One region of the Streptomyces sp. NPDC004609 genome, then DNA from elsewhere that is predicted to be linked to it. Evidence: riboswitches for the same ligand, from Rfam matches in the RefSeq annotation. Region 1 holds a riboswitch; each other region holds the start of a gene.
The links. A riboswitch is a leader RNA that binds a small molecule or an ion and turns the genes downstream of it on or off. The one in region 1 is predicted to bind cyclic di-AMP.
Positions count from the first base shown of each region.

Region 2: it holds a riboswitch for cyclic di-AMP, as region 1 does, so the genes downstream of both, ACFYT4_RS33615 (M23 family metallopeptidase) here and ACFYT4_RS13050 (C40 family peptidase) in region 1, are expected to answer to the same signal.
Region 3: it holds a riboswitch for cyclic di-AMP, as region 1 does, so the genes downstream of both, ACFYT4_RS30280 (transglycosylase SLT domain-containing protein) here and ACFYT4_RS13050 (C40 family peptidase) in region 1, are expected to answer to the same signal.
Region 4: it holds a riboswitch for cyclic di-AMP, as region 1 does, so the genes downstream of both, ACFYT4_RS21045 (LysM peptidoglycan-binding domain-containing M23 family metallopeptidase) here and ACFYT4_RS13050 (C40 family peptidase) in region 1, are expected to answer to the same signal.

Region 1 is NZ_JBIALS010000010.1:110,356-112,518, forward strand. Features, by position in the region: gene ACFYT4_RS13045 (ATP-binding protein) at 1-110, shown strand, start outside; gene ACFYT4_RS13050 (C40 family peptidase) at 367-843, opposite strand; cyclic di-AMP (ydaO/yuaA leader) riboswitch at 847-1,042, opposite strand; gene ACFYT4_RS13055 (hypothetical protein) at 1,353-1,661, opposite strand; gene ACFYT4_RS13060 (ATP-dependent Clp protease proteolytic subunit) at 1,669-2,163, opposite strand, start outside.
Region 2 is NZ_JBIALS010000054.1:13,535-15,697, forward strand. Features, by position in the region: gene ACFYT4_RS33610 (PP2C family protein-serine/threonine phosphatase) at 1-702, shown strand, start outside; cyclic di-AMP (ydaO/yuaA leader) riboswitch at 976-1,122, shown strand; gene ACFYT4_RS33615 (M23 family metallopeptidase) at 1,134-2,163, shown strand, end outside.
Region 3 is NZ_JBIALS010000040.1:43,252-45,414, reverse strand. Features, by position in the region: gene ACFYT4_RS30285 (sigma-70 family RNA polymerase sigma factor) at 1-54, opposite strand, end outside; gene ACFYT4_RS30280 (transglycosylase SLT domain-containing protein) at 433-915, opposite strand; cyclic di-AMP (ydaO/yuaA leader) riboswitch at 918-1,074, opposite strand; gene ACFYT4_RS30275 (DUF397 domain-containing protein) at 1,605-1,793, opposite strand; gene ACFYT4_RS30270 (DUF397 domain-containing protein) at 1,886-2,071, opposite strand.
Region 4 is NZ_JBIALS010000020.1:147,397-149,559, forward strand. Features, by position in the region: gene ACFYT4_RS21045 (LysM peptidoglycan-binding domain-containing M23 family metallopeptidase) at 1-865, opposite strand, end outside; cyclic di-AMP (ydaO/yuaA leader) riboswitch at 870-1,024, opposite strand; gene ACFYT4_RS21050 (tyrosine-protein phosphatase) at 2,099-2,163, shown strand, end outside.

The DNA of each region.
Region 1 (2,163 bases):
TCCGCAGCCTCACCGCGCAGTCGGGCGGGCGGCTCTCGGTCACCCCCACCGCCGAGGGCGGCAAGACCGTGTGGATCGCCCTGCCGTGGACCGCGGCGGTACGGAACTGATCACCGTCCCATCCGGCCGCGGCGGTTCGGAGGCCGGCTGACGGCGTTCGCCCCGCGGGTGGGGCCGGGCGCCGGGGCCCGGGCGGGGCGCGCAGGCTCTCCGCAGGTCCCCGGGAGGCCGTCGGCCCCGGGGCGGAGGGGAGCCGAGCAGGTGCTCGTACGTCCCCGGGAGCCCCCGGAATTCGGCGCGTTCACGCCGGTACGCCGGCCACCGGGGAACTCCCGGCGACCGGCGTACGGCTCTGACGGCAGGCGGTCAGCGCACCCGTCCGTACCAGACGCTCTTGCTCCAGATCTTGTCCAGCTTCACCCACGACCCCGTCTTGGGGGAGTGCCAGATCTTTCCCTTTCCGGCGTAGATGCCCACGTGGTAGACCCTCTTGCCCGAGTGGAAGAAGACCAGGTCCCCCACCTGCCGGCTGGACGCCGAGACCTTGCGGGTCGAGTTGTACTGCTGCTGGGCGGTCCGCGGCAGCTTCTTGCCCGCCTTCTTGTACGAGTAGAGCGTGAGCCCCGAGCAGTCGAAGCGTGAGGGGCCCGTGGCGCCGTACTTGTACGGGGCCCCCTTCTTCGAGGCCGCGATCTGAAGCGCCTTCCCCGCGTGTGCCGTGGCCGCTTGTGCCTCGGACGTGCCGCCCGGCACGAGCAGGGAGCCGCCGAGCGCGGCGAGGGTCAGGGCCGATACGGCGCCCGCCCGGCTGATCAGAAACGGGACGTTCATCTGCGCACTCATGCGCAACCCTTCGTCAGCCGCCTGTGAAGGATGACCTGTCGGGTTCGGGCGGACGAAGGTGCCCGGCCGCTGGCGCGGCTTCACCCCGAGGAACAGATCCGGACGGATCCGGCTGTCCCGTAATACTCGGGTCCTCCACTCCTGCCGAAGCACTCCTGTCGACCAGTCATCCGGAACAGCGGCAGGACTCGGCGTCCGTCCGGACCGCCCCGCCGAGGTGACGGGGGCTTGTCGTCCCAGGGATCTTGACCTACGGGCAGGTGGATTTCCGAGCCAAAACGGCGATATGTGAGTTTCAACACGAATGGGCTGTTCGGGTGGACGTGCCGTCTACAGGCATCGGAACTCGACGGCCGAAGAGGCCCGTACCAGCAAAGGAATAAGGCGTTCCGTTTGCTTGCCGGTGGGGATGCGCAACTCGACCGTAGTCGCTAGCCGGGAAGCGACTACATCAATTGGGGGACCTCTACTGGTACTCCACTGGCGGTTGACGGCTGTCCGTGAGTTCTTCAGCGATCGGGATCCGGTGGAAGAGCGGTCCGGAATGCCCTCTTTTCGCCGTCGAGAACCCTCAACGCCTCGACGAGCGTCGCCGCGTGGACGTCGCTCTCGCCCCGCGCGTGCATCAGCGCCAGCGCGTCCCGCAGTGCGACCGCACGGCCGACGAGTGCCTGCGCGGCGCGGAGCGCGCCATAGGTGTGGGTGGATCGGGCCGGATTGATCCGGCCCACCATGTCGACGACTTCGAGATAGCTGTCGACGAACTCGCTCTCGGCGCGGGTCAACGCGGGGAGCGGCGGCAGTTCCGGGAGCAGCACGACGCCCTCACCCCGCGGCGCGGGCGGCGAGCGAGGACTTGCGGGTGGCGATGACGTGGTCCACCAGTCCGTACTCCTTGGCGGCCTCGGCGTCCAAGAACGTGTCCCGCTCCAGGTCGGCCGCGATCCGCTCCACCGTCCGGCCGGTGTGGTGCGCGAGAAGCCCGGTGAGCAGGGTGCGCAGCCGCAGCAGTTCCCGGGCCGCGATGTCCAGATCCGACGGCATGGCCCGCATCGGCTCGTCGAGCGAGGGCTGCCGGACGACGATCCGCGCCCCGGGCAGCGCCAACCGCTTTCCGGGTGTGCCCGCGGCGAGCAGCAGCGCCGCCGTGGACGCGGCCTGGCCGATGCAGGTCGTCTCCACATCGCAGGTGACCACCTGCATGGTGTCGTAGATCGCGGACATGGCGCTGAGCGAGCCGCCGGGGGAGTTGATGTACAGCGAGATGTCCCGGTCCGGCGCCGCGTGTTCGAGATGGAGGAACTGCGCGATCACATCGTT
Region 2 (2,163 bases), on a different contig from region 1:
ATCGGCGGTGACCTCTACGCCGTACAGGACACCCCGTACGGAGTGCGGCTGGTGGTGGGGGACGTACGGGGGAAGGGGCTGGGGGCCGTCGAGACGGTGGCTGTGATCATCGGCGCGTTCAGGGAGGCGGCCGAGCAGGAGAGTTCGCTGGAGGGTGTCGCGGAGCGACTGGAACGAGCGCTCGTCCGTGAGGCCAAGCGGCGGGGCAGCCTGGACACCTTCGAGGGGTTCGCCACGGCCGTACTCGCGGAGTTTCCGCGGGGGCGGGGGGCCGTACGCCTGGTCAACCGCGGTCATCCCGAGCCGCTGATGCTGCGCGGCGACGGCCGGCTGGACGCGCTCGCGCCGCGTGAGTACGCGCTGCCGCTCGGCATGGGCGAACTGGGGGAGTGGCCGGACCGGGCTGAGGAGTATCCCCTTCCGGTGGGGTCCACGCTGCTGATCTACACGGACGGGCTCTCCGAGGCCCGGGACGCGGCAGGGGACTTCTACGACCCCGCTGTCCGGCTCACCGGCCGGATCTTTCCCGGTCCGGGGGAGCTGCTGGACGCCCTGGTCGACGACGTACGCCGGCATACGGGCGGCGGCGCCACGGACGACATGGCACTGTTGGCGGTCACCCGGGCGGGTGAACGTCGGCCGACACGCCGGAGAACGATGTCGGTTGTCCCACAGCCGGGAGCGCCGGACGGTCCGCCGTGATGAGAGGCGGGCAACACCTTCATGAGACTGCTCTCATCCCGGCCCCCGCACGGTGGGTAGTGAAGTACGGCCGCCCCTTCGGAATGTGACGAACCCTCAGCGGTGTGATGTCGGCCGAGCGGCCATCGAGTCGCCCGACTCCGGTCGCTTGTGTCCTGGTTGGTCCGGCGCGCGGTCCCGAACGATCAACCGGAACAGCTTGGAATCCGGTCCCCGTGTCTATTAACGTTCGATAACGCAACGCGGTTGTCCCAGCCGTCGTCAGGGCGGCACCGCGTGCGTGCGCCGAATCCCGCAAGGGAACCGGGGAACCACCTTTTGGGGTGAATCGGGCGCCTTCGCACCCTGCGGAGGAACTCGTAGGAGACCTTCCTGCTCCGAACCCGTCAGCTAACCCGGTAGGCGAGAAGGAAGGAAAGGAGTACGCCTCAGTGGCGTCCAACAGTCCTGCCCCGGAGGCACCTGCCAGGTCCGGCGTCTTCAGCCCAGAAGGGGCCGAACGGTCCTTCGGAGAGTGGAACCCCACCGAGGACACCGTCCGTCCGGTGCGCGGCCGGCACCGTGTGATGAAGCAGCGGGGCGGACTCGCCCGCAGTTCCACGGTGCTCGGCGTCGGTGTGATCGCGGCGGTCGGCGCGGGCGGTATCGCCACCGCGCAGAACAAGCCCGCGGTCGCCATCACCCTCCCCGACGGCATCGCGGAGAACCTTCCCGACGGCCTGAAGCCGTCCGAGGACTCCGGCGACGGCGGCACCGCGCTCGCCGCGATGGGCACCATCGGCGGCAGCGAGGCCGAGACGGCCGACGGTGCCGAAACCGGCGACCGGGCCCAGGGCGCCGGTGAGGCCCTGCGCTCCCGCATCCTTCAGCAGGCCGAGCAGCAGCAGTCCCAGGCGGACGCCGAGAAGAGGGCCGCCGCGGAGAAGGCAGCGGCCGAGAAGGCCGCCGCCGAGGCGAAGAAGGCCGAGGCGGAGGCCAGAGCGAAGGCGAAGGCCGCGAAGAAGAGGGCCGAGGCGGAAGCGAAGGCCAAGGCGGAGGCCAAGGCCGAGGCCGCACGCCGCGCCAAGCTCGCGAAGAGCTTCTCGCTGCCCACCTCCTCGTACACGATCACCTCCACCTTCGGCCAGTCGGGCTCGCTCTGGTCCTCGGGCCAGCACACCGGCCTCGACTTCGCCGCCCCGTCGGGCACCCCCGTCAAAGCCGTGACCGGAGGCACCGTCAAGGCTGCGGGCTGGGCGGGCTCGTACGGCTACCGCATCGTGCTGGAGCTGAACGACGGTACGGAGGTGCTGTACGCGCACCTGTCGTCGATCAACGCGAGCGCGGGCCAGAAGGTCGGCGGGGGAGAAACGATTGGCCGCGTCGGAGCGACCGGCAATGTGACCGGCGCCCATCTGCACCTTGAGGTCAAGACCCCCGGCGGAAGCACGATCGACCCGGCGTCCTGGCTGCGGAGCAAGG
Region 3 (2,163 bases), on a different contig from region 1:
CAATGCCTCCCGGAGCCCGGGAGTACCCCGCCCATCCGCCGTGGCCTCACTCATGACTCACACCCCCCTGTGTCGCATGACATGCCCCCGGAACTCGCCCCGCACGGCTGCTCAACGGAAGCAGGACAGAACCTCAGGCCCACAAGGTAGAGAAGCGTGTTGACATTGTCAACGCGTCGATCGGCAACGGGAGATGGCCGATCCTGTGTACGCCCGCCGGACCGGTTCGCGGTCTCGGTCGCGCCGGTTCCGTCGGCCGCTCGGCGCCGGGGGTGCGGCCGGAGTGCCGGCCCCCGTCCACTTCCTCGTTCCGGTCCTCACTGTCCTTGGGCAGGGCTCGGCCTTCGGGCCCTGCGGGGTGGGTCGGCCTCATGACGCGAGAACGCCCCCGGGGGTACGGGGGCGTTCTCGCGTGATGAAGTTCAAGGATTGTCAGTAGGGCCCGAATACATTGTCGATCGAGCCGTACCGGTCGGCCGCGTAGTTGCAGGCGGCGGAGATATTGGCGACCGGGTCGTAGCTGTTGGTCGAAGTACCCGGAACATGGTAGGCCCGGAAGGTCGGGTCGATCACCTGGAGAAGGCCCTTGGAGGGTGTTCCGGCCACCGCGTTGGAGTCCCAGTTGTTGATCGCCAGCGGGTTTCCGGAGGACTCGCGCATGATGTTCCGGTGAATTCCCTCGTAGCTGCCCGGAATTCCGTTCGCGGCCATGACGGACAGCGCTTCCCTGATCCAGCCGTCGAGGTTGTTGGGGTACGTCGTGGCCTTGGCCGCCGTCGCGGCGGCGGGGGCCGCGTGGGCCGTGGCCGCACCGGCCAGCGGGAGCGCCAGCACGGCGCCTGCGGCCCCGAGCGCGACGAGTCCCCGGGTGAACGAGCGGTTTCCGAACCGGTGCTGCTTTACCTGGGCAGGCATGTTGTTTTCCTCTCCGTCGCCTGCGAGGTGAGCTGTCGGATTCGGGCTGGAGATGCCCTACCGCATCGGATGATGCGGATTCACCCCAAGCCGGTCCCTTGCGGTACCGGCGGCTTACCTGGTTCCCCCGCTCCTGCCATGAGTGAGTGAGTTGGTCCTCGTTTGTCGGACGGCGGCAGGATGAGGCGTTCCGTCCCGAGTAGTGCAAGACCGTAGACGAGACCGGGCGGGGGGAACAAGACGCGGATTCCTTTTCGAAACCCTTTGCCGGGTGCGACTGTCGAGTGCCGGATGTTCATGATCTGGCGGATATGCCCAACTCGCGTTTTGTGGCGATGGAATGAGACAGGGGTGAATTGATCTTTTTGGCTCCCAGGTGACGCTTGTCACTTATCGAGCCGTTATCTAAAAGAGGCAACAGGAAAGGCTATTTAGGGGCATTGGAGAGAAAGGCAGGCATAATGGACATTTAGCCCATTAGCCCCAACGGGTGTCATACTCTCGCGGAGGTGAGCCCTGACCGGCGACTCCCGCATGCCGCGCGCACTGCGCAGGTCCCCAGCCCCTCCATGAGGGACCTGACCAGCCGCATCCCGAGGCGCCGCGCGTCACCCTCCCCGCCCGCCGCTCCCGGGCCCGGCGGATCCCACCGTTACCCGGGACCGGCTGATGGCATGCCTGCGTACGGATCAGTGGTGTGCGGCGTACTTCACGAACCGGGCCCACCCGAGGTGGCCGACGGCGAAATGCGGGAGCTCCAGGTCCTTGGAGTCACGAACGTGTACGGCCTGATCGGTGACGGCGACCTCGATGCAGTCGTCACCTTGGGCGCTGCTGTAGCCGGACTTGAACCAGACGGGACCGGTTGAGTCGCTCATTGCACTCCTCTCCACTGGCTCGGGCCCGCACCTTGCGGGCGGGCCCAAGTTGTGATGACTCACTCGTTGTACGAGTGGGTCACTTCGGAGGCTCAGCTTCGGGTGTACTGCACGAACACGGCCCAGCCCTCCCGACCAACGGCGAAGCGGGGGCCTGTCACGTCTTTGGAGTCCCGTACGCAGACGACCTGTTCGGTGACGGCGACCTCAACGCAGTTGTCGCCTTGAGTACCGCTGTAACTGGACTTGAACCAAGAGAGTTCTGCTCTCCTGCTCATCGTGCGCTCCTCACCCACAGCCGGGCCTGCGCTTGCTCGTGTGCCCGGCTGTGTTGGCTGGGGTTGGTTGTACGGGTTGAGCCAGTTCCGAG
Region 4 (2,163 bases), on a different contig from region 1:
CGAGCCCGATCTGCTGTCCGCCGCTCACGCTCTGGCCCGAGGAGACGGAGAGCGAGGAGAGGTGGGCGTACTGGGAGTAGGTGCCGTCGGTGTGCTTGATGACGACCTCGTTGCCGTACGAGCCGCTCCAGCCGGCGGAGACGACGGTGCCGGGGCCGACGGACCGGATGCTGGTGCCGGTGGAGGCCGTGAAGTCGACACCGGTGTGGTAGCCGCTGGACCACATGGAGCCCGAAGCGCGGTACGGGGTGCTGATGTTGGCGGACGCGACCGGGGCGGTGTAGCCGCCGCCGGCCTGCGGAGCGCTCTGCTCGGGGGCACTCTGCGCGGCGTCGTCGCCGGTGGCCTCGACCGAGCCCGCCGACGCGGAGGTGTCGGGGGCGGCCTCCGTCCGCGCGGCCGGGGCGGGGGCGCTCTCACGGGCGTCGTCCCGCGAGGCGCGGGGCTCCGAGCGGGTCTCGGCCTTGGCCGGGGCGTCGCCCTTGGCCTTGGCCTTGGCGCCGAGCGTCAGCTCCAGGCCGGGGTGGATCAGCGAGGGGTTGTCGCCGACGGCTTCGCGGTTGTCGGCGTAGAGCTTCTGCCAGCCGCCGCTGAGGTGGTGGTCCGCGGCGATCTTGGACAGATAGTCGCCCGCCACGACGCGGTAGGTCACCGGGGCGGCGGGCTGCTGGGCCGCCGGGACGGCGGCCGCCTGGGCGGGGACGGCCGCCGAGGCGGCCGTGACGGGAGCCGACTGCTCCGCCGCGTGGGCGCCGCTCGCGCCCATCAGCGGAAGGGCGATGGCCGCGCCACCCGTACCCGCGGCGACGAAGCCACGGGTGAGGGGGCTGGACGTAATACGGCGGTGCTTACCCTTTTTGGGCATGACGCATTCCTCTCCGGCGCCTGCGAGGTGAGCTGTCGGGTTAGGGCTGGAGATGCCCGGCCGCGCGGCAGCGCGACTTCACCCCAAGCCGTCCGGAACTCCGGAATCGGCGTACTACCTGGGTCCCCCGCTCCTGCCACGCGTGGGTGGGTGGGAATTCCGGACGGCGGCAGGACTAGGCGTTCCGTCCGAACTGCCGTGACCGTAGACCGGTCGCGCCGAGGGGAACAAGCCGACCTTTTCCCGATCGGTGACCCGGATCTTTCCGGCGACGAATACCCGGTCACCCTCCGTCGACCCGGCTCCGCCAACTCCCGGTGGGCGGCCGAATTCCTCTTTCCGGCACGGCCACACACCGTCACGAATATGATCCTGCTCACGAGCGGGAACCATCTCCCCTAGAGACAGGGCACGTTATACCTAAGGGTTCAATTAGGACAGAAAGACCAGAAGGCCCTATAGGTCACGCATACCGCACCGGGCAGTTCAACTTCCCATCACTTTTCGGGCGATATCGTCGACGTCGAGTCATTTGCCGTTCACCGAGACAATATGACCCACCCCTGCCCGGGGAACGCGCCCGCAGAAGTTCCGACCGCGCCGACGGTCGCGACCCGGGTTCCGGTCGAGGCGTCGCATGCGATCGCCGCGAACGCTTCCGGCACCGAGCCATCCGGCGTATACGTAAAAGCACATGAAGGCAATGTCGCATCCGGCGGAGAAGCCGATCGGGGGGGCCTTTCACCCGCTTCCGGAGCTCCCGGTCCGGCCTGTGATCCGAACTCCCATGGCGGTACGGGCACTTCGGACATGAGCCGGCCACGGGCATTCCGGGAAGACCTCCGGGCTCGGGAGAGGGCGTCCACCGCCACTCCGGACCCACACGCCCCGGACCCCGCCGCGACCCGCCCTCTGACCGGCCGACGACGGCACGGTCATCCGGCGGCCACCGCGACACCCGCCGGAGTGCCGGCTCGGACGGGCCCGTGACCACCTCCCCATCACCTCCGGCAGGCCCGCCCACCCCGTCACCCCGACCTCATACAGCTCCCCATGGGCACGGCAGCCAACAAAATAGAGCAAAATCACACATAAATCATCAGAAGGCGAGCCACCCGGCGACGGCCTCACCGGGAAAGGACAAGGTGATTTCCCGAGGAATCGATGTCGTATCGTCGAGAACACGCCACAGTCGGCGAGCGGCGCCGACGGCAGTGACCCTCAGGAGCCTTCGTGACGCAGCAGCTGCCGCTGGTCCCGCCGACCGAGCCGGAACTGACCGGAGTACGCAATTTCCG